3 regions of the Ruegeria hyattellae genome follow, and region 1 is predicted to be linked to each of the others. Evidence: riboswitches for the same ligand, from Rfam matches in the RefSeq annotation. Region 1 holds a riboswitch; each other region holds the start of a gene.
The links. Region 1 has a riboswitch for cobalamin ahead of AB1E33_RS07950 (hypothetical protein). Riboswitches for the same ligand answer to the same signal wherever they lie in the genome.

Region 1 (7,999 bases):
CTTTGAGCATCGAGTGCCTCCGTTAACTAGATTTGTCGCCTAGATACGCATCACCCGAGCGCACCACAAGGGCGTCGCTTACCCGTCTTCGAACGGGTCCCATTCATCCTCGACCTCGGGCAGCGCTTCGGTCTCGACTTTGGCGGCGCGTTGTTCGGGGGTTTCGATATTGGTGATCCTGGCCTCGGGGAATTGTGCCAGCACCGCCTGCACCAGCGGATGCGCTTCGGCCTCCTGCTTCAGTGCCAGCTCGGCGGCGTCGCGGATTTCGGCGATTGTCGGCGCTGCGCCATCCGAGACCACCGAGACCGCCCAGCGGTTTCCCGTCCAGCTTTGCAGCCGCGAGCCAAGCCGCTGCGCCAGATCGGTGGGGGCGTGATCCGTGGGGGTGAATTCGATACGGCCCGGCTGGTACGCGATCAGCCTGACACCGGTTTCCACCTCGACCAGCAGTTTGACGTCGCGATGGGTGCGGACCAGTTCTACCACATGCTCGAAGGTCGGATAGCGCGCCAGCGCCTGTTCCACATCCTGCGCAAGTGCTGCCGTGGGGGCATTGCCCGCCCCGCTCCGGGGCGCGGCAGAGATCGCTGCTGCCTGCGCCACAGGGGCACCGGCAGGCTGCATCTCGCGCGCGCCACCTTGACTGCTTGGCATCGGCGAAGGTGGCGAATCCTGGAGCTTTCGCACCAGTTCCTCGGGCGTGGGCAGGTCGGCCACATGGGTCAGGCGGATGATCGCCATTTCGGCCGCCATCATCGCGTTGGGCGCGGCGGTCACCTCTTCCAGCGCTTTCAGCAGCATCTGCCACATCCGGGTCAGCACCCGCATCGGCAGGGCCTCGGCCATCTGTGCGCCGCGGCTGCGTTCGTCCGGCGACACGGTCGGGTCTTCGGCAGCATCCGGGGTGATCTTGACCACCGATACCCAATGGGTGATCTCGGCCAGATCGCGCAGCACCGCCAGCGGATCGGCCCCTTCGGCATATTGCGCGCTGAGTTCTGTCAGCGCGCCCGCCGCATCGCCGCGCAGGATCATGTCCATCAGATCCAGCACCCGCCCCCGATCGGCCAGACCGAGCATTGCGCGCACCTGCTCTGCCGTGGTTTCGCCTGCGCCGTGCGAGATTGCCTGATCCAGCAGCGAAGTGGCATCCCGCGCCGACCCTTCCGCCGCGCGGGTAATCAGCGCCAGCGCGTCATCGGCAATTTCCGCCTCTTCAGCCTTGGCGATCTTGCGCATCAGCGCGATCATCTCTTCCGGCTCGATCCGGCGCAGGTCAAACCGCTGGCAGCGCGACAGGACCGTCACCGGCACCTTGCGAATCTCGGTGGTGGCAAAGATGAATTTCACATGCTCGGGCGGTTCCTCGAGCGTCTTGAGCAACGCGTTGAAGGCGCTGGTCGAGAGCATGTGAACCTCGTCGATGATGTAGATCTTGTAACGTGCTGAAGCCGCGCGGTAGCGCACGCTGTCAATGATTTCGCGAATGTCGTTCACACCGGTGCGGCTGGCGGCGTCCATCTCCATCACGTCGACATGGCGGCCTTCCATGATCGCCACGCAATGTTCGCATTGGCCGCACGGCTCGGTAGTGGGCGCGCCGGACCCGTCCGGCCCGATGCAGTTCATCCCCTTGGCGATGATCCGCGCAGTGGTGGTCTTGCCGGTGCCGCGAATCCCGGTCATCACAAAGGCCTGCGCGATCCGGTCCGCTTCGAAGGCGTTCTTCAGCGTGCGCACCATCGCATCCTGCCCGACCAAGTCGGCGAAGGTTTCCGGGCGGTATTTTCGGGCGAGAACCTGATAGGCGGGGCTGGGCGTGTCGGTCATGTCTGCTCTGGCGGATTCGTTCCTGACGCCGGAGCCTAGAGTGCCGCCCCCCCGGCGTCCACCTCGCGCGTGCGGGAAAACCCTTGGGAAAGCTTGGGGCAGCGCATAGCATGGGTGCACTGCAAGAGTGTTTTGAGTTCGCGGCTCTGAGGGGGACCGCCTTATGTCGCAAACGGTTATTCATGACCTGCCGGTAGGCGGCGGGACGCTTGCATTGTCCCCGTTGCCGGGGCACTCGGGCGATTATGACGGTGATCTGGCCCTGATCGCGGATTGGAAACCGGGGCTTGTGATCTCGATGACCACCGAGTTGGAGATGTTCGAGGCCGGCGCGCTGCAGTTCGGCCCCGATATTCAGGGCCGCGCCAGCAGATGGGCCCATCTGCCGGTGACGGATTTCAACGCGCCGCCCTTTGCCATACAGCAGGCCTGGCCCGAGGTCAGCGCCGATGCCCGCCACGCGCTGAACGGCGGCGGGCGGGTTCTGGTGCATTGCCGGGGCGGCTGCGGCCGGTCCGGCATGGTTGCGCTGCGTCTGATGATCGAATGTGGCGAAAGGACCGAGGCTGCTTTGACCCGCTTACGCGCCGTACGACGTTGCGCCGTGGAAACCGAGGATCAAATGGAATGGGCCATGGCAGCCCGTCCCGCTGCGCAGCCGACCTTGTCCTAATCACCAACGCGTTTTATGATACCGGCGCCGACTGGGCGGCAACCGGGTCCGCGGACAGCTGTATCAGCACCCATCAGAGACCAACGCGATATGCGGTTTTTTCTCTCCCCGACAAGCGGGCCACCGGGGTTGTTTGAGGAAAACCGATGACCTATCCCCTCGACCACCACCGCCGTCAGGCAAAGCAGCTGAAGAAAGCGTTCAAGGCCAGTGATGCGGGCGCGATCGCGCGTGCACAGACCGTTCTGGGTGAAACCCCGGTGCTTACCCACAGCGCCGCCCTTCACGTGATCGCCCGAGAGGCCGGGTATGACAGCTGGCCCAAGATGAAATACAGCATCGAGACCGCGACGATGCAACGCGACGCACGTGCCCAACAGCTCAAACTGGCGTTGTTTCAGGGGGCGGACTGGCGGGTCGCGCAATTACTGTCCCATACACCTGATCTGGCCAATGACGCCTTTGGGCTGCTCTGTGCGCTCTATCGCATCGATGCGGTCAGAGATTGGCTGGATCGCGATCCGGGCATCGTCGATCAGGTGTTGCAAGGCCCGCGCAGACCAATGCTGCATCTGGCCTTTTCCCGGTATTTCCAGTCCCGCCCTGATCTGGAGCGAGACATGATTGCTGTGGCCGAGGCATTGCTTGCTGCAGGCGCGGATGTGAATGACGGCTACCCCTCGGAACCGGGCAGTCCACATCAACTTTCGGCTCTATACGGAGCAATTGGACATGCCGACAACATGATCCTCGCCCAATGGCTGCTGGATCACGGTGCCGATCCGAATGACGGTGAGTCGCTGTATCACGCGACCGAGCTGGGGCATCACACGGGGCTGCAAATGCTGCTTGCCGCCGGAGCCGAGCCACGCGGGACAAACGCGTTGCTGAGGGCGTTGGACTTCAACGACCCCGAAGCGGTGCGCCTGCTGCTCGACCATGGCGCTCAGGTGGAAGAGTTCAACGATGACCCTGTCGGAGGTGAAGAACCTTGGGTCATGCCCGCCCTGCATCAGGCTGCGCGGCGTATGTGCGATGGGCCGGTGGTGGACCTGTTGCTTGCCCATGGTGGCGATCCAAGCAGGCTCTATAAAGGCTATTCCGCCTATGGTTTCGCGCGGGTCTTCGGCAATTCGACGCTTGCCCGCGCAATTGAGGCGACAGGCAAGGCCCCACAGCTCACCCAAGCAGAGCAGCTTCTGGCCCAGGCCGCTGATGGGACTTTGCTGCCCGGCGCGTCTGTGGACGCGGCCAGCCTGCCTGATGAATACCGTACCCTTATCCGGTCGATCCTGCATCTTCCCGGCAAACTGGACCATGTGAAACGTCTGGTCGCCCTTGGCCTGAACCCCGAGGCACCCGATCGCGAGGGGCTGACCGCCCTTCAGGTCGCCGGGTGGGAGGGGTTGCCGGATATGATGATCTATCTTCTTACGCTGTCTCCGGATCTGGGCCATGTGAACGGCTATGGCGGCGGGCTGGTGTCGACCATTCTGCACGGTGCGGACAATAATCCGCACCGGGATATCCGCGATCACGCCACCTGCCTGTCGCACGCGCTAGCGGCGTGTGCGCCGCTGGGGCGCAACCTGATAGAGGCAAGCGGCGACCCAGAATTGACTCGGATCATGGAGGAATGGGCAGAGGCCCATCCCGATCAGGTCACAGAAAACGTGCCTTGACGGATCATGCTGCGGCCTGTGCCTGATGCTCGATCAAGGGTAGGCGCAGTTCGATCATGGCGCAGGGCGGCGCGCTGTCGGGCGCGGGGAAGCCCTGCCCCTCCGGGTCCATCATCGCGTTGGCATAAAGTTCCATGATGTCGAGATCGGCGGTCTCGGCAACACCGGCGAACATACGTATTCGCGCATGGTTGGCCCGGTAGACCGCCGTGCAGTCCTGCCCGCAATGGGCAAGCTGCGCGCTGCCGTCGATCTCGAAATCCGGCGCCGTCACCGCGCGGGCCGAGGCCATGGCATCGGCCAGCCGATCCACCATCCGAGCAAGCGCCGGGCAAGGTTTGCCGGTTATCAGACATTGGGTTTCCGCAAACGTTCGGTTGTTCTTCGTCCAGATCACATCGCGCCCTCCGCGCTGACGGGAAGGGGCTTGTGAACGTCCGTGACCAAGTGCAGCCATCAGACCCGCACCGGACACCCCGCCCGCGTTCGAGTTTCAGTTCCGATGGCAGGTCTCCTGACTTGCGGGTCGTCGCTTTGCCGCCCTTCCCGACCTTTCGGCCAGTGGTCATACGGCATCACTCTCCGCTTACAGTTGCGGGGGCAGTCGCGGATTTGGCCTTGTCAGGACCGCACCGAGTTCCCTTTTCATCCCAACCACAGATGTGGTGTGAGAACCATCACACAACCGCTAGTCCTTGCCGCCCGAGTCTGTCAAGAATTTCCGTCCCCGGTCCCCACGCCGCGCCTGACGATGGTGGGCAGCGCCCGCAACGGGGCCGAGCTTCTCCGGGCACGTGACAATTGCCAAGCGCCCTGGATCAGCATGAAGAACTCTTCGGCGGTAGCCTGCGGCGTCTTGACCCCAAGCCGCTTGGCGTGCTGCGTCGCTTCGGAAATCCAGCCCTCATAAAGATGCGCGGCATGGGAGCGGAACGCCTCGTTATCGGGCCCTTCGAACAAGGTACTCGAGATCGGGCATCCATCCCACTTTCCCGAGCGATCGAAAATTTCTGCCAGCCGCGCGCACAGGGCCTGCGTCCCCTCGGCAAAACTGCTGGCCGGTTCATAGGCCACGGCGATCATCCGCAGCATTCGGTCCGAGGCCCAGGTCGCCGCCGCCAGTGCCAGATCCGGTTTGCCATTCGGAAAGTGGTGGTACAGCGATCCTTTCGGCGCATTCGCTGCCGTCAGCAGCTCGTTCAGACCTACGCCGTTGTAGCCGCTGCGCCGGAACAGTTCGGCAGCGGTCCGGATCAGCCGATCCTTGGTGGGCATAGGACGTTTTTCTTTCATCGCTCTTGGATATTGACAGGACTAGACCAATTGGTCCACACATATGATCAATAGACCAATCGGTCTAGCAACGGGAGAGCGCCCATGCTTGATGCGCAGACAACCATCCTGACCCATGACATCTGCTTTGATGCCGGGCCCGCGACGCTGTCGGGGAAATTGTTCCTGCCGATCGGTGACCCTGTCGCGGCGGTGGTGATCAACAGTGCCACCGGCGTGCCACAGTCGTATTACCGCCACTTCGCGCGCTGGCTGGCCGAATCCCACGGCATGGCCGTCCTGACCTATGATTACCGCGATTTCGAGACTTCGCGCAGCGGACCACTACGGACCTCACGGGTCAAAATGTCGGACTGGATTCTGATCGACATGCCCGCCGCGCGTGCAGAGGTGCGGCGGCGCTTTCCGGGTACGTCGCTTTGGGTGATCGGCCATTCTCTGGGCGCGATGGCGATGCCGATGCAGGACGGGATCGAGGACATTAGCCGCATGATCAGTGTCTGTTCCGGCCTAGTACATCATGGCGACCACCCCTGGCCTTATCAGGGTCTAGCGCGCCTGTTCTGGTTCGGTCACGGGCCGCTCGCCACCCGCCTTGCGGGCTATTTGCCCGGCCGACTGATCGGATTTGGCCCCGATTTGCCCGCAGGGGTGTATTGGGAATGGCGGCGCTGGTGTACCTCGCGCGATTCCTATTTGCCCGATGCTGGTTGGACCCTGCCGCAGCCCAACTGGCGACGCAGCGACGCGCCTGTAAAGATGGTCACTCTTACCGATGACGACGTCTGCCCGGCAGTCGCCAGCGAACGGCTGGCACGGCTCTTTGACGGGCGCGCCACGCTTGTCCCGCTTGAGCCGTCCGCATTCGGGTTGCGCAAGGTAGGCCATCTGGGAGTGTTCACCCGCGCGAATGCGGCGCTCTGGCCCGAGATTATCGCTTGATTGGCCTTTGTCAGAGCCATTCCACGTCGCCCAGAAAGATATACCCCGCGCCATAGATCGTCTTGATCAGGCGTGGGTTCTTGGGGTCTTCGCGCAGCTTGGTTCTGAGCCGCGAAATGCGTACGTCCATTGCTCGGTCAAAGCTTTCGCTAGCCGCACCTCCCAGAGCCTCTTGCATCTGAGCGCGACTGATCAGCCGCTTGGGGCTTTCCAGAAACAGCCGCAGCACCTCGCCCTCGGCATGGGAAAACGGCGTTTCGCCACTATCGCTGTCCTCCAGTACGTAGCGATCAAAATGAGCCGTCCAACCATTGAAATGCGCCGTCTCGCCTGCAGGCGCGGGTGTTTTCGGCCCGCGCAGACGCGCACGCACCCGCGCCACGACCTCGGCCGGATCGAATGGTTTGGTGATATAGTCGTCTGCGCCCAGTTCCAGCCCGGTGACGCGGTCCTGCACCTGCGCTCGACCCGAGATGATGATCACAGCCGCCCCCTGTTCAAGCGCCAAACGATGCACCAGAGCCAGCCCGTCGGTGTCAGGCAGCGACAGGTCCACCAGACACAGATCCGGCGTCACCCGCTTTAGCGAGGCTTCGAATTCGCGGGCGCGGGCAAAGCACTGCGTCCGAAAACCCGCCTCTTCCAGCGCGTCAGTCAGGATTTGGCGGATCGCGGGTTCGTCGTCGAGAATGGTCACCAATGCGTTGGTCACGTCCGGGCCTCATTGTGGATCAGCGCCGCCAATTGACCGGTTCCGAACGGCTTGCGCAAGACCGGCGCGCGCGCAATCGCGTCGTGATAGAGCGGATCAGACGCGGGGAGCGAGGTCATCAGAATGCAGGGCAGATTGGCGGGCAACCGCTCCATCAGGTCCAGCCCCGTCGCATCCCCCTCAAGCCGGATGTCGGACAGAACCACCGAGATGTCGCCCAGATCGGCGACCAGCGCGCAGGCCTCGTCCACCGAGGTCGCCTCGATCACAGAATGCCCCAGTTCGACCAGCATATCGCGGAACCCGGCGCGCAGATCGTCATCGTCTTCGACCAGCAACGCCAAACCGCCTTTCATGTCGGGCGCGACCCGGAGGGGCAAGCGCACAACAACGCTGGCGCCCACCGGCGTATTGGACAATTGCAGATCACCGCCTGCCAGTTTAACCGTGTCATAAACCATGGACAGGCCCAGCCCCGACCCTTCGCTGCCCTTGGTTGTAAAAAACGGGTTCAATGCTCTTTTTAGAGCCTCATCCGAGAACCCCGGTCCGGTATCCGTGACCGCTATTTCCAGCCAGGTCCGCCCGATACAATGAGCGCTGACGGTGATCTGACCCGTCGCTCCGCAGGCATCGCGCGCATTCAGAACCAGATTGAGCAGCGCGTCCTGAACCATGCCGGGATCCAGCATCAAAAGCTGGCTCTTGGTATGGTCCAGTACTGACAGACCCACTCCGCGCGGAAGTGACGGTGTCGCCAGCAGTTTAAGGTCTTGCAAAATGCCCCCCATATCTACCGCCTTGGGCCGCGGCGTACGGGTTCCGGTCATGTCGGCAATCCGATTCAGCAGCCGCCCACCCCGG
Region 2 (7,999 bases), on a different contig from region 1:
TTGGTCGGTCCTTTGGGCCAGCGCTATCGCAAGATCCCGATTGTCACCGTGGCCACGCTGGTGATGATGCTGTCGCTGATCGTGTTCACACTGAATCCGATGGCCAGCCTGTCCTACGTTCTGGTGATCCCGATCGTTGTGGGCTTTGCCGTGGGATACCCGACCATATTGACGCTGTTCTCGGCCAGTGCGGGCAAGGCCGAGCAAGGCTGGGTCATGGGCATCTCGATCGCGCTCTTCACCCTTGGCTCAGGGCTGGTGTCGCTGGCCGGAGGCGCGTTGATCGGCATCAACGTGCATCTGCCCTTCGTGATGGGCATACTGTGCTGCGGCATTGCGCTTGCCCTCATTGCCACGCTCTGGCGTGGCAGCGATGTGCAAGCCATCGACACGCGACAGATACAGGCAGATGGGGGCTGAATTTTATCAATCCACTTTTTTCAAACTCAAGCTGAAGCGCTCTTTCTGCTTTGTCAAATTACTTCAATCGGTTATGAGGCCATACTAGATTGCGCGTCTCTCACGCAAATCCAGCTCTGTGTGGGTCATGTCCGTTCTCCTTGCTTTTCGGAAAGATAGGGAATTTGTCACAACCCAGTTTAGAATGTGTGTTGGAGTGCCTAGTTGGTGAGGTAGCACCTCTCTTCGCCCCAATGCAGCTTCACCAAACACGCCATTCATGCAATGCGCAGCATTTTGCTAGAGGCAATGACTGGGTCGCGGGACAAAGATGCCCTTTCTCAAATGCACTTGAATGTTTGCTTTCGAATACATCCGGTTCATGGCATCGCGTTGAACGCTACCTCCGACTTTTTGCCGTTCTGAATAGCAGCAAGAACACGAAAACAGAGCCAATTGAGGTGGTGACGATCCCGACGGGCAGTTCCTGTGGGGCAATCAGCAGCCGACTGATGATATCTGAGCCGGTCAGCAAGGCCGCGCCCACAATCGCCGCAGTCGGCAAGAGCTGGCGGTGCAATGGCCCCGCAATCCCACGGGCAATGTGGGGTACCATCAGGCCGACAAAGCCTATCACTCCCGCCACCGAAACGAACACCGCCGTCGCAAGAGCAGCGGCGAAGAACATGCTGAACCGTAAGCCCTGCACGGGCACTCCAAGCGTCGCGGCGGTCAAATCCCCAGTCAGCAGCGCATCCAGCCAGCGACTGCGATAGAGCGAATAGGTCAGGATCAGGGCTAATCCCGCACAGACCAGCGGGAATGTCTCCCACCGGGCCAAACCCAGGCCGCCCAGCATCCAGAAGATCACCGAATGCGCGGCGCGACTGTCACCAGCAAAAATCAGATAGTTGGTGATGGCCGAGAACAGGAAGGACACGGCCAGACCGGCTAATATCAGCTTTTCGGGTGCGCTCGTATGCAACCCATGAACCAGCGCCAGCACGATGCCCGACGCCACAAGCCCCCCACAGAATGCGGCCAGCGGTAAGGTCCAGAAGCCCAGAATATCCCCGGTCACCGTTATGACGAACACTGCCCCGGCGGCAGCCCCCGAAGATAGGCCAAACAGGAACGGGTCCGCCAGGTCATTGCGCGTTGTGGTTTGCAAGGCAACGCCGACGATGCCCAAGCCAGCCCCAATCACGGCGGCAAAAAGGGCGCGCGGCAGGCGCAGATCAAACACGATCCGGTGCAGCGGTGACATGTCCCCGTCGCTCAGACCGGTCCCCAGCAGAATGGCGGTGACCGTGTCGGAGACGGGAATAGACGTGGTGCCATAGATGGTCGAAATCAACAAGAGAGCGGCTAGAACGACCGCCCCCATCAAAAGTGTCAGGCCATGTCGGCCCATATCAGTTCAGACCCGAATGCATAGCTTTGGCCATTTTCGAGATCGCTTCGATATTTGCCGGTCCGGGGGTCAGTTCCTCGTACCGCAGACCAATCCAGCGCTCGTTCTTCACGGCATCAGTCTGGGACATTACCGGGTGTTCCTGCAGAAACTTGAACGTATCCTCGGCACCATTTCCAGTCTGGTAGTCCAGCAGCACCAGGAATTCCGGGTTCGCTGCAGCTACGGACTCCCACGACGTTCGGCCCCAGCTTGTTTCCATGTCATGGGTTACGTTCTCACCCCCTGCGGCGGCGATCATCGCGTCGGGGATGGCAAACTTGCCAGCCGTAAACGGCGCGTCCGCCGGCCCATCCAGCAGGAAGACGCGCGGTTTGGGCAAATCAGCAGTCTGGGTTTCGATCGCAGTCAGTTTCACTTTCCAGCCCGAAACCAATTCCTCCGCCTTTTCTTCCACATGCATCACTTTGCCCAGACGCATAACGTCGTCGAACAGCAGGTCCATGCTGGCCTCGGGACGGCCCTTGTCCAGATGCACGCAGCTTTCGGTCAGAATCATAGTCTTTATGCCAAACGGGGCGAGTGTGTCGGGAGTGACGTCGCCACCGGGTTTCATGCCGTAATACCAGCCTGCGAAGAACAGGTCGGTTTCCACAGCTACGAGGTTTTCAACGGTAGGGTACTTCGGTGCTAGCTCTTGAATATCGCCGCGTAGCGTGTCGAATTCCGGGCTGGTCCTGTACCAGCCTGTGATGCCGGTCAGGCCAACGATCTTTTCCTGAAGGCCAAGTGCGAAAGCCATGTCAGTCATGTTCATGTCGTGCACGACCAACCGCTCCGGCTGGGTCTCAAAGACAAGCGGTTCGCCGCAATTGTCAACGATGACCTCATGCGCAGAGGCACCGCTTGCCATGGCTGTTGCCAGCGCCACGGACCAGATGTGTTTCATTGGTGAATGTTCCTCGGTTTAAGTTGAAACTATGGTTTTTCGGATATCCAGCGCCGGGATCACGCGGCCTTCGTGGTGAAAGCACAGGTAATCGACGCCGAACGTGTCGCGAACCCGGTCAGGGGTCAGCACTTCAGCCACCGGGCCAAAGCCGGTCAACCGTGTGGATTTCATCAACGCCACATGGGTGGCGAATTCTGGGATCATCACCAGATCGTGGACGATCATCACGACCGTGATCCCCAGATCGGCGACCAGAGACAGCATCCGGCCTTTGGCATCCGGGTCGAGGTTATTGGTTGGTTCGTCCAGAAACAGCAAAGAGGGATTCTGTGCCAATGCCCGGGCGATATGGGCGCGTTGACGCTCGCCCCCGGACAGCACCGCCATCCGCTTGTCGGCGAGCGCACCAAGGCCTGTCATCTCCAGGATCCTGCTTAGTTCCCCGGCGTGTTCATCCGGTGAGCGATCGGACCAGATCGGAATCTGACCGAGTGCGACGTAGTCCCGCAAGAGTAGCCTGCCATCCGGAAGCTCTTGCTGGCTGACAACGGCGATCATTCGGGCGCGCTCTTTGGCGGGCATCTGCTTCAGGCTGCGGCCTTTGACCAGCACATTGCCCAGAACCACTGCAGCCGTCCCGCATAAAAGATTCAGCAGCGTCGTTTTTCCGGCCCCGTTCGGGCCGGCGATTGCCAAAATCGCGCCCTCGTGCAACTCAAACGAGGCGCCTTGCAACAGGGCATCGCCGTTGAGCGCATGGTACTCAAGATCACGTGCAACCAAAAAGGTCGAGGTCGTCATGTTGGCTCCTCCAACTGGATTCGGGGCAAGCGAGAAAGAGTTTTTGTGAATAATGTTTCCGGTCGGTCGGTGGCGCGGGTCCAGCCATCCGAGCTATCGTGGTATTGTTGCGCGAATTCGGCCAGCGCCTCGATGTCTTCTGCGCTCTCAATGTCACCAAACAGGTACTGCGCTTTGCCGACGGCCTGAAACCCGACGGACATCGGACGTGCGCAACCGGCCATGCGGCAACGCTACGAACAACGAACCCCGCAGGCAACTTGTCTGTCAACGTATTGCGTATGGCATCAACAGGCACTGTGCCGCTACAGGTCGAACAGATCAGAAGGAAATGGTCATGTGCATCTGGCATTGCCCGCTCCGCTTGAAGCCAAGCGAGGCCAGAAGGTGCCGATCATGTAAACACGTATCAGACGTGCCATCAAAGCCCCCTTCCGGGACGCCCCGCCCCTGGTTGGTTAAAAACATGATGGCAGGTCTCCTGACTTGCGGGTCGAAGCTTGGCCATCCTTCCCGGCTTTTGGCCAGTGGTTTTTGGCATCGCTTACCGCTTACAGTTGCGGGGGCAGTAACGGACTTGGTGCCAATTGGCAGACCTCACCGTATTCCCTTTTCATCCCATTGGCGAACCATCGGGAACCATCTGATCCTTGGTTGTCTTAGACCGAGCGCCATGTCAATCGAGACTTGAAGCAACAGCCCTTTAATCAAAGCTTAAGCGCTCAGAGTCTTTAGGCTTTCTCTTGAGCAGTCGCTGGGAGAGCGGAGCCAAGAGCAACAAGGGTAGCAATGGCAAGCTGCAATGGAAGAAACATGGGTTTTCCTTCAAGTTTGAGCATTGGCTATGAAAACGGTTGATTTCCGGTCGCGGGCGAGCGTTTTGGCCTTGGCCTGGCTCAGCGGTATGAGTGTTTCGTCCGGCGTCAGTCCTTTGGCCTGCAACTTTGACCAAATGCTCCGCGCGGATGCCGGGGACCTCCGTAGCGCAGCTTCAGACAACAACTGCCTCAATGGGGTTGGTAGGCAGTCAAACGCGGCTATGGAATTGCCAGAGCGCCGTTTCCGACGCAGGCTGCTTTGACCCAGATTGCGGCTCATGCCTCGTCGTCCGGATCAAACGCAGGGTCCAGCACCAGGACGCGCCGGGTCTCTTCCGTGCCTCCGATTGGAGGCCAGAGATACAATATCATTCTGAAGCCACTCTCATTCGCGACCAGCAATCAAACCAGACATATCACAGACGTGCCGCATGGAGGTCTTGACCGCGTTCAGCGGCAGAATAACGCGGCCGCGTGGCAGAACTTCCGGACTGAGGCGATCAAGCCAAGTCTGCACATCCGGTGGGGATTGTCGACGCCAGACGGATGCAACACAGCCCGGTTGCAGGAACGTATTGAGCGAAGCCGCATCATGTCCGGCGGCGACGCCGATTTTTTGCATCTTTCACGGCCCTTCTCGCGAAGTTCTTGCGGCATCCTCCACCCGGCGCCAGATTGGAAATGAGTCTTGATAGTCCGGCAAGTTGCCCGGCTCTGGGGCCGCAACTGCGGGAACGAGGCAGGTATCCAATCGCGCCTTCAAAGTTGGTCAATCGCTGCCCGCTCCGATGGATACGATTTCCTTACGACGGTCACCCCAAGGCTCTTGCCATTGGGCCTGCATTTAGGCGCGGGCGCTTTCGTTGGTGGGACGCTGCTCTTCCGGCACCGATGCCCACCATTTGCCGAGGGTTTGACACTGGACAGCGCCCCTGCGAGCGAAAACTCAGCCACCCATTCGGGCCGTGTCGATATCCAAAAGTGGCCTTTGGCTCGGGTCACACTTGGCAGATAGATATTGAGTGGATCTGTCACGGTTTGATGCGGCTCCTTTGATAGCATTTATTGCGGCAAAGGAGACGAACTAGGGGACTGAAACGGTCGGACGAATTCCGCCAAGACGCTGTTCGGATTGCGCTGACCAGTGGACTGACGCGTAAGCGGGTGGCGACAGATTTGGGCGCCGGGTTGTCGAGGCTGAACAAGTGGATCACGGCTCATTGAGACACCGATGTGGTTTCGAAAGAGGAATTGAGCCTCGCTCAGGAGAATGAACGCCTTCGACGTGAGGTGCGCATTCTCAAGGAGGAGAGGGGCATCCTAAAAAGCCACCCAGTTCTTCGCGGGCCTAAAGCAATGAGATTTGGGTTCATCGAAGAACACCGTGACAGTTTTCCGGCCAAACGCTTATGCCATGTTGTTGGTGTCAGTACGCGTGGATTGCGGGCCTTCCGAACCCGTCCGGCCAGCCGCAGACAGAGTTCTGATATTGTGACCTTGGCACATATCAAAGAACAGGCGCGTCTCAGCCTGGGCGGCCTTGGTAGGCCACGCATGACCGAAGAGTTGAAGGAGATTGGTCTGGATGTGGGGCACCACTGCGTTGGCAGATTGATGCGTCAGAACGGCATATCCGCCGTCAAAACCCGCAAGCACAAGGTCACGACGTACAGTGATCACACGTTCAACATTGCACCGAACCTGCAGGATCGCACCTTCATGGCTGATCAGCCAAACCAGAAATGGGCCGGTGATATCAGCCATATCTGGACCCATGAGGGCTAGTTGTATCTCGCCGTCATCCTCGACCTGCATTCTCGTCGTGTCATCGGCTGGACGGTAAGCAACCGCATGAAACGTGATCTGGCGATCCGTGCATTGAAGGTGGCTATCGCATTCCGATCACCGTCGAAAGGCTGCATCCATCACACGGATCGTGGCAGCCAATATTGTTTGCACGACTATCAGAAACGGCTGCGGCAACATGGCTTCAAGGTATCGATGAGCGGCAAGGGAAATTGCTATGATAATGCGGCCGTCGAGTCCTTCTTCAAACCATCAATGCAGAGCTGATCTTGCGACGGTCATGGGAAACAAGGCGGCAGGCTGAAATGGCGATCTTCGAATACATCAATGGCTTCTACAATCCGCAACGACAGCACTTAGCATTGGGTTGGAAAAGCCCTGTCGCTCTTGAACGGAAAGTCGCCTAAACGAGCACATGGGGCGGCACATAAGTGGAACAGGTTCAACGAGAGTCTGAACACCGTCACACCCGCCGACGTCTACTCCGGCAGGGACAAAACCATTCTACAGCAACGAGAACGGATCAAACAAAAGACGCTCGAAGCGCGCCGCTTGGATCACAGACAACGCGCCGCATAATCAAACCAACCAGATGAGCTAAACTCTCTTTCTGCTTAAGCGGCATTTGGACCCAGAAACTCGGAAGACGGACAGGGTTTGGCACTTGGTCGCACCAATCACTATGCAAAACGAGACCGCGTACGGTTTGCAAAGGCCACGAGGGACAGCATGACTGGAACTTCAACCAGAACGCCAACAACTGTGGCCAAAGCGGCGCCTGAATGCAGACCAAACAAGCTGATTGCAACAGCTACCGCCAATTCAAAGAAATTGGACGTTCCGATCATGGCGCACGGTGCGGCGATGCGGTGAGGGACCTTAAGCGCATAGGCCGCACCGTAAGCCAGCACAAAAATGCCGTAGCTTTGGATCAGTATTGGCACGGCGATCAGGACAATTACCACAGGTCTTGCGAGAATCGTCTGACCTTGCAGACCGAACAGGATGACGACCGTGGCAATCAGACCCATCACAGACCAAGGCTTCACCCGCGCAGAGAATGCATCGATCATCTCTTGCGATCCAAGCCTCCGTCGGGTGATCAGGCCTGCAATTAGAGGCAAGACTACATAGAGTATAGTTGCCAGCACCAGAGTCTGCCATGGCACCGAGATGTCAGTGACACCCAGCAAAAACGCAACAATTGGCGCGAAGGCCACAACCATAATCAAGTCGTTCACAGAAACCTGAACAAGTGTATAGGTCGGGTCACCCTTGGTCAGCTGCGACCAAACAAAAACCATCGCCGTACAGGGGGCCGCGCCCAACAAAATTAAGCCAGCAGTGTATTGTGCGGCGTCCTCGGGCGCGATCCACGGGGCGAAGACATAGTCAAAAAACAACACGGCCAGCAACGCCATGGTGAACGGTTTAATCAGCCAGTTAACCACCAGTGTAACGATCAGTCCGCGCGGCTGCCGAGCCACACCTGCAACTGATCCGAAATCGACACCGACCATCATCGGATACACCATCGCCCATATCAGCACGGCTACAACCAGGTTGACGCTGGCAACTTCGGCCGCAGCGACCAACCTTACGAGGCCAGGTGCCACAAGCCCGATCAGAATGCCCGCGACCATGGCAAGGGCGACCCAGACAGTCAGATAACGCTCGAAAATGCTCATGAAGTTGCCTCGGTTATGTGTGCGTTCAGCTTACCGGACGTCAGTGCTGCCAGGGCAACCATGAGTGAGGCTGTAGCCAGTACGAGCGGCAGCCCCCCAATCTGATAGGTCAGACCGGATA
Region 3 (7,999 bases), on a different contig from region 1:
GCAACAGATAGGGCAGCAGGAACACCTGGCTTTCCGGCACGATGGTGCCGAGGTTGCCGATGGAGACGTTGGTGAACTGGATGATGCCATCAGCGGCCTGCTCGACCGTTTCGGTTGCCGTGCCAAGCGTGCCCATCGGATAGACGGTCACAGTAACCTCGCCATCTGTTGCGGCTTCGATGCGGGATTTGAACTCCTGTGCATAGGCGTCCATGATCGAGCCCGGAATTTCCTCGATCGCGAATTTCCAATCCTCGGCCATCGCGCCAATCGGCGCCAGGCTGAGCAGCGCTGCGGCTGCGGTTGTCTTCAGTATGTTGAAAGAGAATGTCACGCGATTGTCCTCCCATATCGCTTAGCGGTCACTTCTGGGAACAATCACATCATGAGTTATTGCATAAAAAAATATCATATTGTTAATGTTCACATAACCAAATTTCATGTATTGGACGGCGAGAGGATTGTCTGTTGAAACTGCTGAGAAATACACTTCTCGAAACATTTGTGGCTGTCGTCGATTGTGGCGGTTTCACCGATGCACAGTTTACGTTGGGCATCACGCAATCCGCTATCAGCATCCGGATCCGCGATCTGGAAACGGCTCTTGGCTACCGGGTGTGCGAACGCGGCCGCGGTGGCTTCCGACTCACCGAACGGGGTGAGATCGCATATGGCAAAGCCAGAGACATTCTGCGCAGCGCACGTGATTTCGACGCCGAACTGCTGGAACTCCGGGACGTCACAACAGGCGATCTCCGGATCGGTGTTGTCGATGCCGTCAATACACTTGCGGATCTGAACTTGGATAAGTCGCTAAAGCGGTTCTTGGACCGCCCGAACGACGTACGTTTGGAAATCGTAGTCGCCTCACCAACAGAACTAACGCAACGGCTGATAACCGGAGAATTGCACGTGGCGATTGCACCGTTTCGCAATCAGGTCGCCGAACTGACCTACACCGAACTGTGTCAGGAAGAGCATTGGCTGTATTGCGGTCGCGACCATCCACTGTTTGACTTGCCCAATGACCAGATCGATCTCGATGTCATTTCGCGCTATCAGATATGTCAAAGATCCTACAGCATGCTGGTGTCACCGGAACTCCAGTCGAATGACCCAAAAGCAATCGTGGCAAATATGGAAGCGATGGCGACGCTCATTGAAACCGGCCATTATTTGGGACCTTTGCCAGTTCATTTTGTAGAAAGCCGGGGGCAGAACGGAAAGCTCAAAGAGCTTGCACCTAACCGATTGCACTGGACCTCGACATTCCACCTCGCAACCCGGTCTACAAGTCTGCACAGACGAGCAGTTGAACTGTTCGTTGCAGATGTAGTCCAGTCATGTGAAGCAAACAGAGATTTGCAAGATGCCGGAACCTAAGAGTGGTCACTATGTGTCATGTACTAATGTCCGCTTCGAGGCGTCTATCTGCCTTTTGAATGCGTCGCGGCATTACGTAGTAAAGGTAGAGTCTCAAGACGCTCAAGGGCCTCACATCATACGAATACATCTGCAAAATCTGGACTTCAGAGCCAGACAGATTCATTGCTGATCCGATCCACCAGTTGCCGGGACCGAACACGATCGGGTTGCATGACGCGCCTTGGCTCGTCCGCGGTCAGCCCGGCGCTGCGGCGCCTTTGGGCACCACTTCATACCCAGACTCCTCAGGCTCGTCATCGGACATTTCGGCGGGAAAGCCGGGCGTGCGGATATCGAGGCCGGTGGCCTCTTCCAGCCGTCGGATGATGTTGGGGGATAGTTCACGTGTGCCGAAGCGGGCGATACCGTCATCGATGATGCCCATCAGAAGCGGGTTGACCTCGAGCGGTACACCGGCGCGGTCGGCCACATCCTGAAACAACCCGATATCCTTCTTCACCAGATCCATGGTGAAAGAAATGTCGCGCGAGCCGTTCAGGATCACCTGGCTTTCGGTTTCATGTACAAAGGACGTCCCCGACGAGATCGCAATCGCCTCATAGGTCGTGTTTAGGTCCATTCCGGCGGCCTTTGCCGTCACCAACGCCTCGCAGCAGGTCACCAGATTGGCCGTGGCCAGATAGTTGGTGATCACCTTCAGCACCGAGGCCGAGCCCAACTCGCCGGTATGCAGGATGCGTCGACCCATCGTCTTGAGGAACGGCGCGATACGTTCGAAGGTGGCGCGATCACATCCGGCGAAGATCGAAATATTTCCGGTCGCCGCGCGGTGACAGCCGCCTGAAACCGGACAATCCACCGCCGCCCCGCCTCGCTCTATCACCAGCGCACCCAAGCGTTTGACTTCGGCCTCGTCGGTGGTCGACATCTCCATCCAGATCTTGCCGGGCGCAATCTCGGGCAACATCTGCTGCATCACCGCATCAGAGGCAGCGGGTGATGGCAAGCAGGTGATGACCGCATCGCAGTCGCGCATCAATTGGGCCGGGCTCTCACCACTTTTTGCCCCTTGGGCAACAAATGCACCGACCAGATCGTGATCCAGGTCGTGCACGGTCAGATCGACACCGTTGCGCAGCAACGATCCCGATAGCTTACCGCCCACATTTCCCAATCCGATGAACCCTACTTTCATGCCGCTTACTCCTTCGCGCATTTTGCTCATGCATGCATGGTGACAGACGCGCGGCATGCCGCTGTGCGACCCCGGCCTGTCGCTTTTTCACCCTTGGGGTCCATAGCTGTCGCGAAGCGCTTGACAACACCGCTCTGCCTGCCGCATGTCGCTGGCGTTGGTGTCCTTGAGAGAGGATGAAAAGGGAATGTGCCAGCGGGATCCCCCGTCAAGCACAGCCGCCCCCGCGACCGTGACCGGAGAGGGTGCCCAAAGCCACTGGCCTGAATGGCCGGGAAGGCGGGTCAGCCACCGGGGCCAGATGGCCCCGACATCCGCAAGCCGGGAGACCTGCCAGCGCCCGAACTGAGACCGGACGGGGTGTGCCGGTGACGGGTCCATGTCTTGCAGCGTGGCCCGCATGTACCCCGTCCCCCGCGACCCGAGGGGGGATGAGACGTGACCGAGACCGCACCAGTGGAACTGCTGGTCTGCACCACATGCCGCCGTGGCCTGGCCATCGAGGATGATGCCCAGCGTCCAGGCAGGCTGTTGCATGACGCGCTGACCGAGGTCGAGCTGCCCGAGGGCGTGCAACTGAAACCCGTGGAGTGCCTGTCAAACTGCGATCAGGGATGCTCCATCGTGCTGCGCGGCGGTCCGTCGCGCTGGACCTTCGTGTATGAGAACCTCAACGAGGCTGCCGACGTGGACGTGATCGTCGACGGCGTCACCAAATACCACGCCACCGCAGACGGGCTCGTGCCCTGGCGCGAGCGACCCGTCCATTTCCGCAAGAACTGCGCGGCCCGCATTCCCCCGATTGGAGCCTGAGAATGAGCACTCTCGAAAAACTTCCCGTTACTGTCATCACCGGCTTTCTGGGCTCGGGCAAGACCACACTGGTGCGCCACCTGATGCAGAACCCGCAGGGCAAACGTCTGGCCGTGATCGTCAACGAGTTTGGCGATGTCGGCGTTGATGGCGACATCCTCAAGAGCTGCGCCATTCCCGATTGCCCGGCAGAAAACATCATGGAACTGGCCAATGGCTGCATCTGCTGCACCGTTGCCGATGACTTCATCCCCACCATCGAGGCGCTGATGGCGCTGGACCCGCGACCCGATCACATCCTGATCGAAACCTCCGGGCTTGCGCTGCCGAAACCGCTGCTCAAGGCGTTCGACTGGCCCGATATCCGCTCGAAAATCACCGTCGATGGCGTGATTGCGCTGGCCGATGCCGAAGCTGTCGCGGCCGGCCGTTTCGCCCCCAATGTAGAAGCCGTGGACGCCCAGCGCCTTGCGGACGATTCGATCGACCATGAAACGCCGCTCTCCGAAGTGTTCGAGGACCAGATCTCCTGTGCCGACATCATCTTGCTGACCAAGCCAGATCTGGCCGGTCCCGAGGGCGTGGCCAAAGCCCGCAAGATCATTGCCGCCGAGGCCCCTCGCCCGCTGCCGGTGGTCGAGGTTGCCGAAGGTGCGGTGGATGTGCGTGTCGTGCTGGGCCTTGAGGCTGCGGCCGAGGATGACATGGACGCGCGGCCCAGCCATCACGATGGCCATGACGACCACGAGCATGACGATTTCGAAAGCATCATCGTTGAGTTGCCCGAACAGACCGATCCGGTCGAACTGGTCGCCAATATCGAACGTCTGGCTAATGAGCAGAACATCCTGCGGGTCAAAGGCTATGCCGCCGTCACGGGCAAGCCGATGCGCCTGCTGGTTCAGGCCGTTGGCGCGCGGGTGCGACATCAATATGACCGCCCTTGGAAACCGGATGAAGCGCGTCGCTCGCGGCTGGTCGTCATCGCCGAACATGACGACATCAACGAAGGTGCGATCCGCGATATCCTCGTCGGCGTTTCCGAGCCTGCCGAGTAAGGACCTCCGATGCACGTCGTCTTCCGCGAAAGCCACGGGTTAGAGGAAACGGAAACCCCGACCGATCTGGGCCAGAGCCCGGCGGATCTGGTGGTGCTGTCGTTCTCGGACAGTGACCTCGGCGCTTTTGCGGCGGGCTGGCATCGCGGTGGCGGATCCGAAGGTCGGATGCCGACCCTGCGGCTGGCCAATCTGACGGCGCTGAAACATCCTTTGTCCGTCGACACCTATGTGGAACAGACGCTGGAGGGCGCCAAAGGCATCCTGATCCGCCTGATCGGCGGCGTGCCCTACTGGCCCTACGGTTTGCAACAGGCTCTGGCGCTGGCGCAGGCCAAGGATATCGCGCTGGCCGTGCTGCCCGCTGACGGGCGCGAGGATACGCGGCTGGACGACTATTCCACCCTGCCCGTCTCGACGCTCAGGCGGCTGGCGCATCTGTGTGACACCGGTGGCGAGGTAGCAGCACAGGCGGCTTTGGCGCAGATGGCGCTAGCGGCGGGGCTTTATGCCGGGCCGGTAATGGGGTCCAAGACCATTCCCGAATGCGGCGCGTGGTGTCCCGATCACGGCGTGATCGCGCCCGAGACGGCCCTTGACGCAAGCAAACCACGCATTCTGGTCAGCTTCTACCGCGCCTACCTGACCTCCGCCGACACTGCCCCTATTGCTGCCCTGATCCGAGCCTTCCGTGCGCGCGGGGTCGATGCGGTGGGTCTTTTCGCGCCGTCGTTGAAAGCACCCCGCGCGGCGGATTGGCTATCGGACCAGGTGGCCGCACTTGCGCCCTCCGCCATCGTTAATGCCACGTCGTTTTCCGGCAAGGGTGCCTCGGGCACGTCGCCGCTGGATACCGCCGGGGTGCCGGTGTTTCAGGTCGCGCTGTCCACCTCGCGCCGCAAGGCGTGGGAGGAGGCCGAACGTGGGCTCTCGCCTGCCGATCTGGCCATGCATGTGGTGCTCCCCGAGGTTGACGGCCGCATTTCGGCGGGCATCGCATCCTTCAAAGAGCCGAGCAAACGTGACCCGGATCTGGAATATTCCCGGTTCGCCCACCGGGCCGAGCCTGAACGGATCGAAGCCATCATCGACCGGGTGACCGGCTGGTTGAACCTGAATAACAGGCCGAATTCAGAACTGGTGCCCGCACTTGTCCTATCGACCTATCCCGGCAAGGATTGGCAGATGGCCCATGCGGTGGGTCTCGACGCGCTGGCCTCGGCCGAAGCGATGCTGTCCGATTTGCAGGACGAGGGCTATGACACCGCCCCCGCCGCGCCAATTGCCGACACTCTGCTCGATTCGCGGATGTCCTGGCCGCTACAGGATTACCTGAGCGCGCTCGCGGAGCTGCCAGACCAACTCCGCACCGACCTCGAAACTGTCTGGGGCAAGCCCGAGGACGACTCCACTTTTTTAGACGGTGCTTTCCACTTCACCGTGGCACGGCGCGGCAAGGCGTTGATCGCCCTGCAGCCCGAGCGCGGCACGCCCGAGCTGCGCGAGGATGACTATCACGACCTCTCTCGCACTCCGCGCCATGGCTATGTGGCGTTTTACCTATGGCTGCGAAAGGCCCTCGGTGCCGATGCTCTGATCCACATCGGCGCCCATGGCACGCTGGAATGGCTGCCGGGCAAATCCGTCGCCCTCTCTGCGGAGTGCTGGCCCGAGGCGCTGATCCGCGATCTGCCGGTGATTTATCCCTTCATCGTCAACGACCCCGGCGAGGCGGCCCAAGCCAAACGTCGAATCGGCGCGGTCACGCTGGGCCATATCCCGCCTGCCCTGAAAGAAAGCGGTACGCCTGATCGTATGGTGCGGCTGGAATCGCTGCTTGACGAGTTCTCGAATGCCGACGGGCTGGATCCGAAACGCCGCGACAGGCTGCAGGGTGATATCCGCGACGAGGCGCAGGCCATCGGCCTGGAAAACGATTTGGGTCTGGATCAGGCCACCTGCAGTGCCGAGGCCATTACCCGCATCGACCGCTTTGTCTGCGACATCAAGGAAAGCCAATTCGGCGACGGGCTGCACATCTTTGGCCGCGTGCCCGTAGTGGCAAGCCCCTTCGATGCCGCACAGTCGGCGCACGCCGAACGCCGCGCCCTGCTGGATGCGCTCGCAGGCAAGCGGATCGAGGCTGGCCCCTCGGGCTCGCCTTACCGGGGCCGCGAAGATGTGCTGCCTACAGGGCGCAACCTCTATACCACCGATCCGCGTTCGGTGCCGACTCGGGCGGCCTATGCACAGGGCGTGAAACTGGCAGAGGAACTCGTGCGGCGGCATCTGCAGGAAGAGGGCGACTATCCCAAGGGGCTGATCGTCGACCTGTGGGGATCGGCCACCATGCGCACGGCAGGCGAAGAGTTCGCCATGGCGCTGCACCTGTTGGGGGTGAAACCGGTCTGGGATGCCGGGTCCGAGCGGGTGTCCGGCATCGAAGTGCTGCCGATCACCGATCTGGACCGCCCCCGCCTGGACGTGACCCTGCGCGTCTCGGGCCTGTTCCGCGATGTCTTTCCGACGCTGTCGGCGCTTTATGGGCAAGCGGTTCGCGCGCTGTCTGAGCGGGATGAAGCGCCGGATTGGAACCCTTATGCCGGTCATGCCCCCGGCGTTCGGGTCTATGGCCCGGCGCCCGGCAGCTATGGTCTGAACATGACGCATCTGTCGGAAACCTATACGGACGAGGCCCGCGCGCAAGCGGGCGAGGCTTGGCTGGACGCCAGTTCCTTCGCGCTTGAGGGCGAGCATATCGCACGGGATGTCGAGGGGATCACCCAACGCGTCGCCAACGCGGACAGTTTTGTGCATCTGCAAGATCTGACCGAAACCGACCTGCTGCTGGCCAATGACTATGCCACCCACGAAGCCGGGTTCGCCGCCGCAAAAAAAGTGACCGGTGGCACCGCCCAGCTCTATCACCTCGACAATACCGATCCGGAGAAACCCCGCGCCCGCACGCTGCCCGAAGAGATTGCCCGCGTGGTGCGTGCCCGCGCCGCCAATCCCGGCTGGATCGCCGGAATGCAGCGACATGGCTTCCGTGGGGCGGCGGAAATCGCGGCGACGCTGGATCACATGGCATCCTTCGCGCATCTTTCGGGCACCGTCGCGCCGCATCTGTTCGATCTCTATCACGAAGCCACGCTGGGCGACGCTGATGTGGATGCCTTTTTGCAAGAGGCCAACCCTCAGGCGCATCAGGCCATGCAGGACAGGTTCCGCGCCCTGTTCGAGGCTGGCCTCTGGGACACGCGCCGCAACTCGATCCGCGCCGGGCTGGAGGCAGGGCTATGACCAAGCCAGTCGTACAGGGCTGGTGCCCCGGCGCCCATCGCCCGATGATGTCAGGGGACGGGCTGGTGGTGCGGGTGCGGCCCCGGCTGGCGCGGCTGACAGCGGATCAGGCGTTGGGGCTGTGTGACGCGGCCGAGCACTTTGGCAATGGCACGATCGACTTGACCAACCGTTCAAATCTGCAATTGCGCGGGGTGAAGGAGGCCGACCTTCAGGCCCTGCTTTCCGCCCTGTCGGATCTTGG

Region 2: linked by a shared signal. The riboswitch ahead of AB1E33_RS04785 (DUF1636 family protein) and the one ahead of AB1E33_RS07950 (hypothetical protein) in region 1 are both predicted to bind cobalamin.
Region 3: linked by a shared signal. The riboswitch ahead of AB1E33_RS15170 (DUF1636 family protein) and the one ahead of AB1E33_RS07950 (hypothetical protein) in region 1 are both predicted to bind cobalamin.

The regions. Positions count from the first base shown of each region.
Region 1 is NZ_JBGOSH010000003.1:98,466-106,464, forward strand. Features, by position in the region: gene AB1E33_RS07930 (YbaB/EbfC family nucleoid-associated protein) at 1-10, opposite strand, end outside; gene AB1E33_RS07935 (DNA polymerase III subunit gamma/tau) at 79-1,833, opposite strand; gene AB1E33_RS07940 (protein-tyrosine phosphatase family protein) at 1,997-2,506, shown strand; gene AB1E33_RS07945 (ankyrin repeat domain-containing protein) at 2,653-4,188, shown strand; gene AB1E33_RS07950 (hypothetical protein) at 4,193-4,585, opposite strand; cobalamin riboswitch at 4,676-4,881, opposite strand; gene AB1E33_RS07955 (TetR/AcrR family transcriptional regulator) at 4,900-5,463, opposite strand; gene AB1E33_RS07960 (alpha/beta hydrolase family protein) at 5,566-6,423, shown strand; gene AB1E33_RS07965 (response regulator transcription factor) at 6,434-7,135, opposite strand; gene AB1E33_RS07970 (PAS-domain containing protein) at 7,132-7,999, opposite strand, start outside.
Region 2 is NZ_JBGOSH010000002.1:177,930-185,928, forward strand. Features, by position in the region: gene AB1E33_RS04765 (MFS transporter) at 1-420, shown strand, start outside; gene AB1E33_RS04770 (FecCD family ABC transporter permease) at 800-1,813, opposite strand; gene AB1E33_RS04775 (ABC transporter substrate-binding protein) at 1,815-2,762, opposite strand; gene AB1E33_RS04780 (ABC transporter ATP-binding protein) at 2,781-3,566, opposite strand; gene AB1E33_RS04785 (DUF1636 family protein) at 3,563-3,769, opposite strand; cobalamin riboswitch at 4,021-4,225, opposite strand; gene AB1E33_RS04790 (DUF6525 family protein) at 4,392-4,664, opposite strand; gene AB1E33_RS04795 (DUF1826 domain-containing protein) at 4,770-5,006, opposite strand; partial or broken gene AB1E33_RS04800 (CobW C-terminal domain-containing protein) at 5,010-5,407, opposite strand; partial or broken gene AB1E33_RS04805 (IS3 family transposase) at 5,450-6,597, shown strand; partial or broken gene AB1E33_RS04810 (IS3 family transposase) at 6,629-6,769, shown strand; gene arsB (ACR3 family arsenite efflux transporter) at 6,871-7,878, opposite strand; gene arsJ (organoarsenical effux MFS transporter ArsJ) at 7,875-7,999, opposite strand, start outside.
Region 3 is NZ_JBGOSH010000005.1:374,268-382,266, reverse strand. Features, by position in the region: gene AB1E33_RS15190 (TRAP transporter substrate-binding protein) at 1-334, opposite strand, end outside; gene AB1E33_RS15185 (LysR family transcriptional regulator) at 469-1,383, shown strand; partial or broken gene AB1E33_RS15180 (IS481 family transposase) at 1,476-1,586, shown strand; gene AB1E33_RS15175 (NAD(P)-dependent oxidoreductase) at 1,622-2,581, opposite strand; cobalamin riboswitch at 2,723-2,933, shown strand; gene AB1E33_RS15170 (DUF1636 family protein) at 3,020-3,394, shown strand; gene cobW (cobalamin biosynthesis protein CobW) at 3,397-4,452, shown strand; gene cobN (cobaltochelatase subunit CobN) at 4,462-7,755, shown strand; gene AB1E33_RS15155 (ferredoxin-like domain-containing protein) at 7,752-7,999, shown strand, end outside.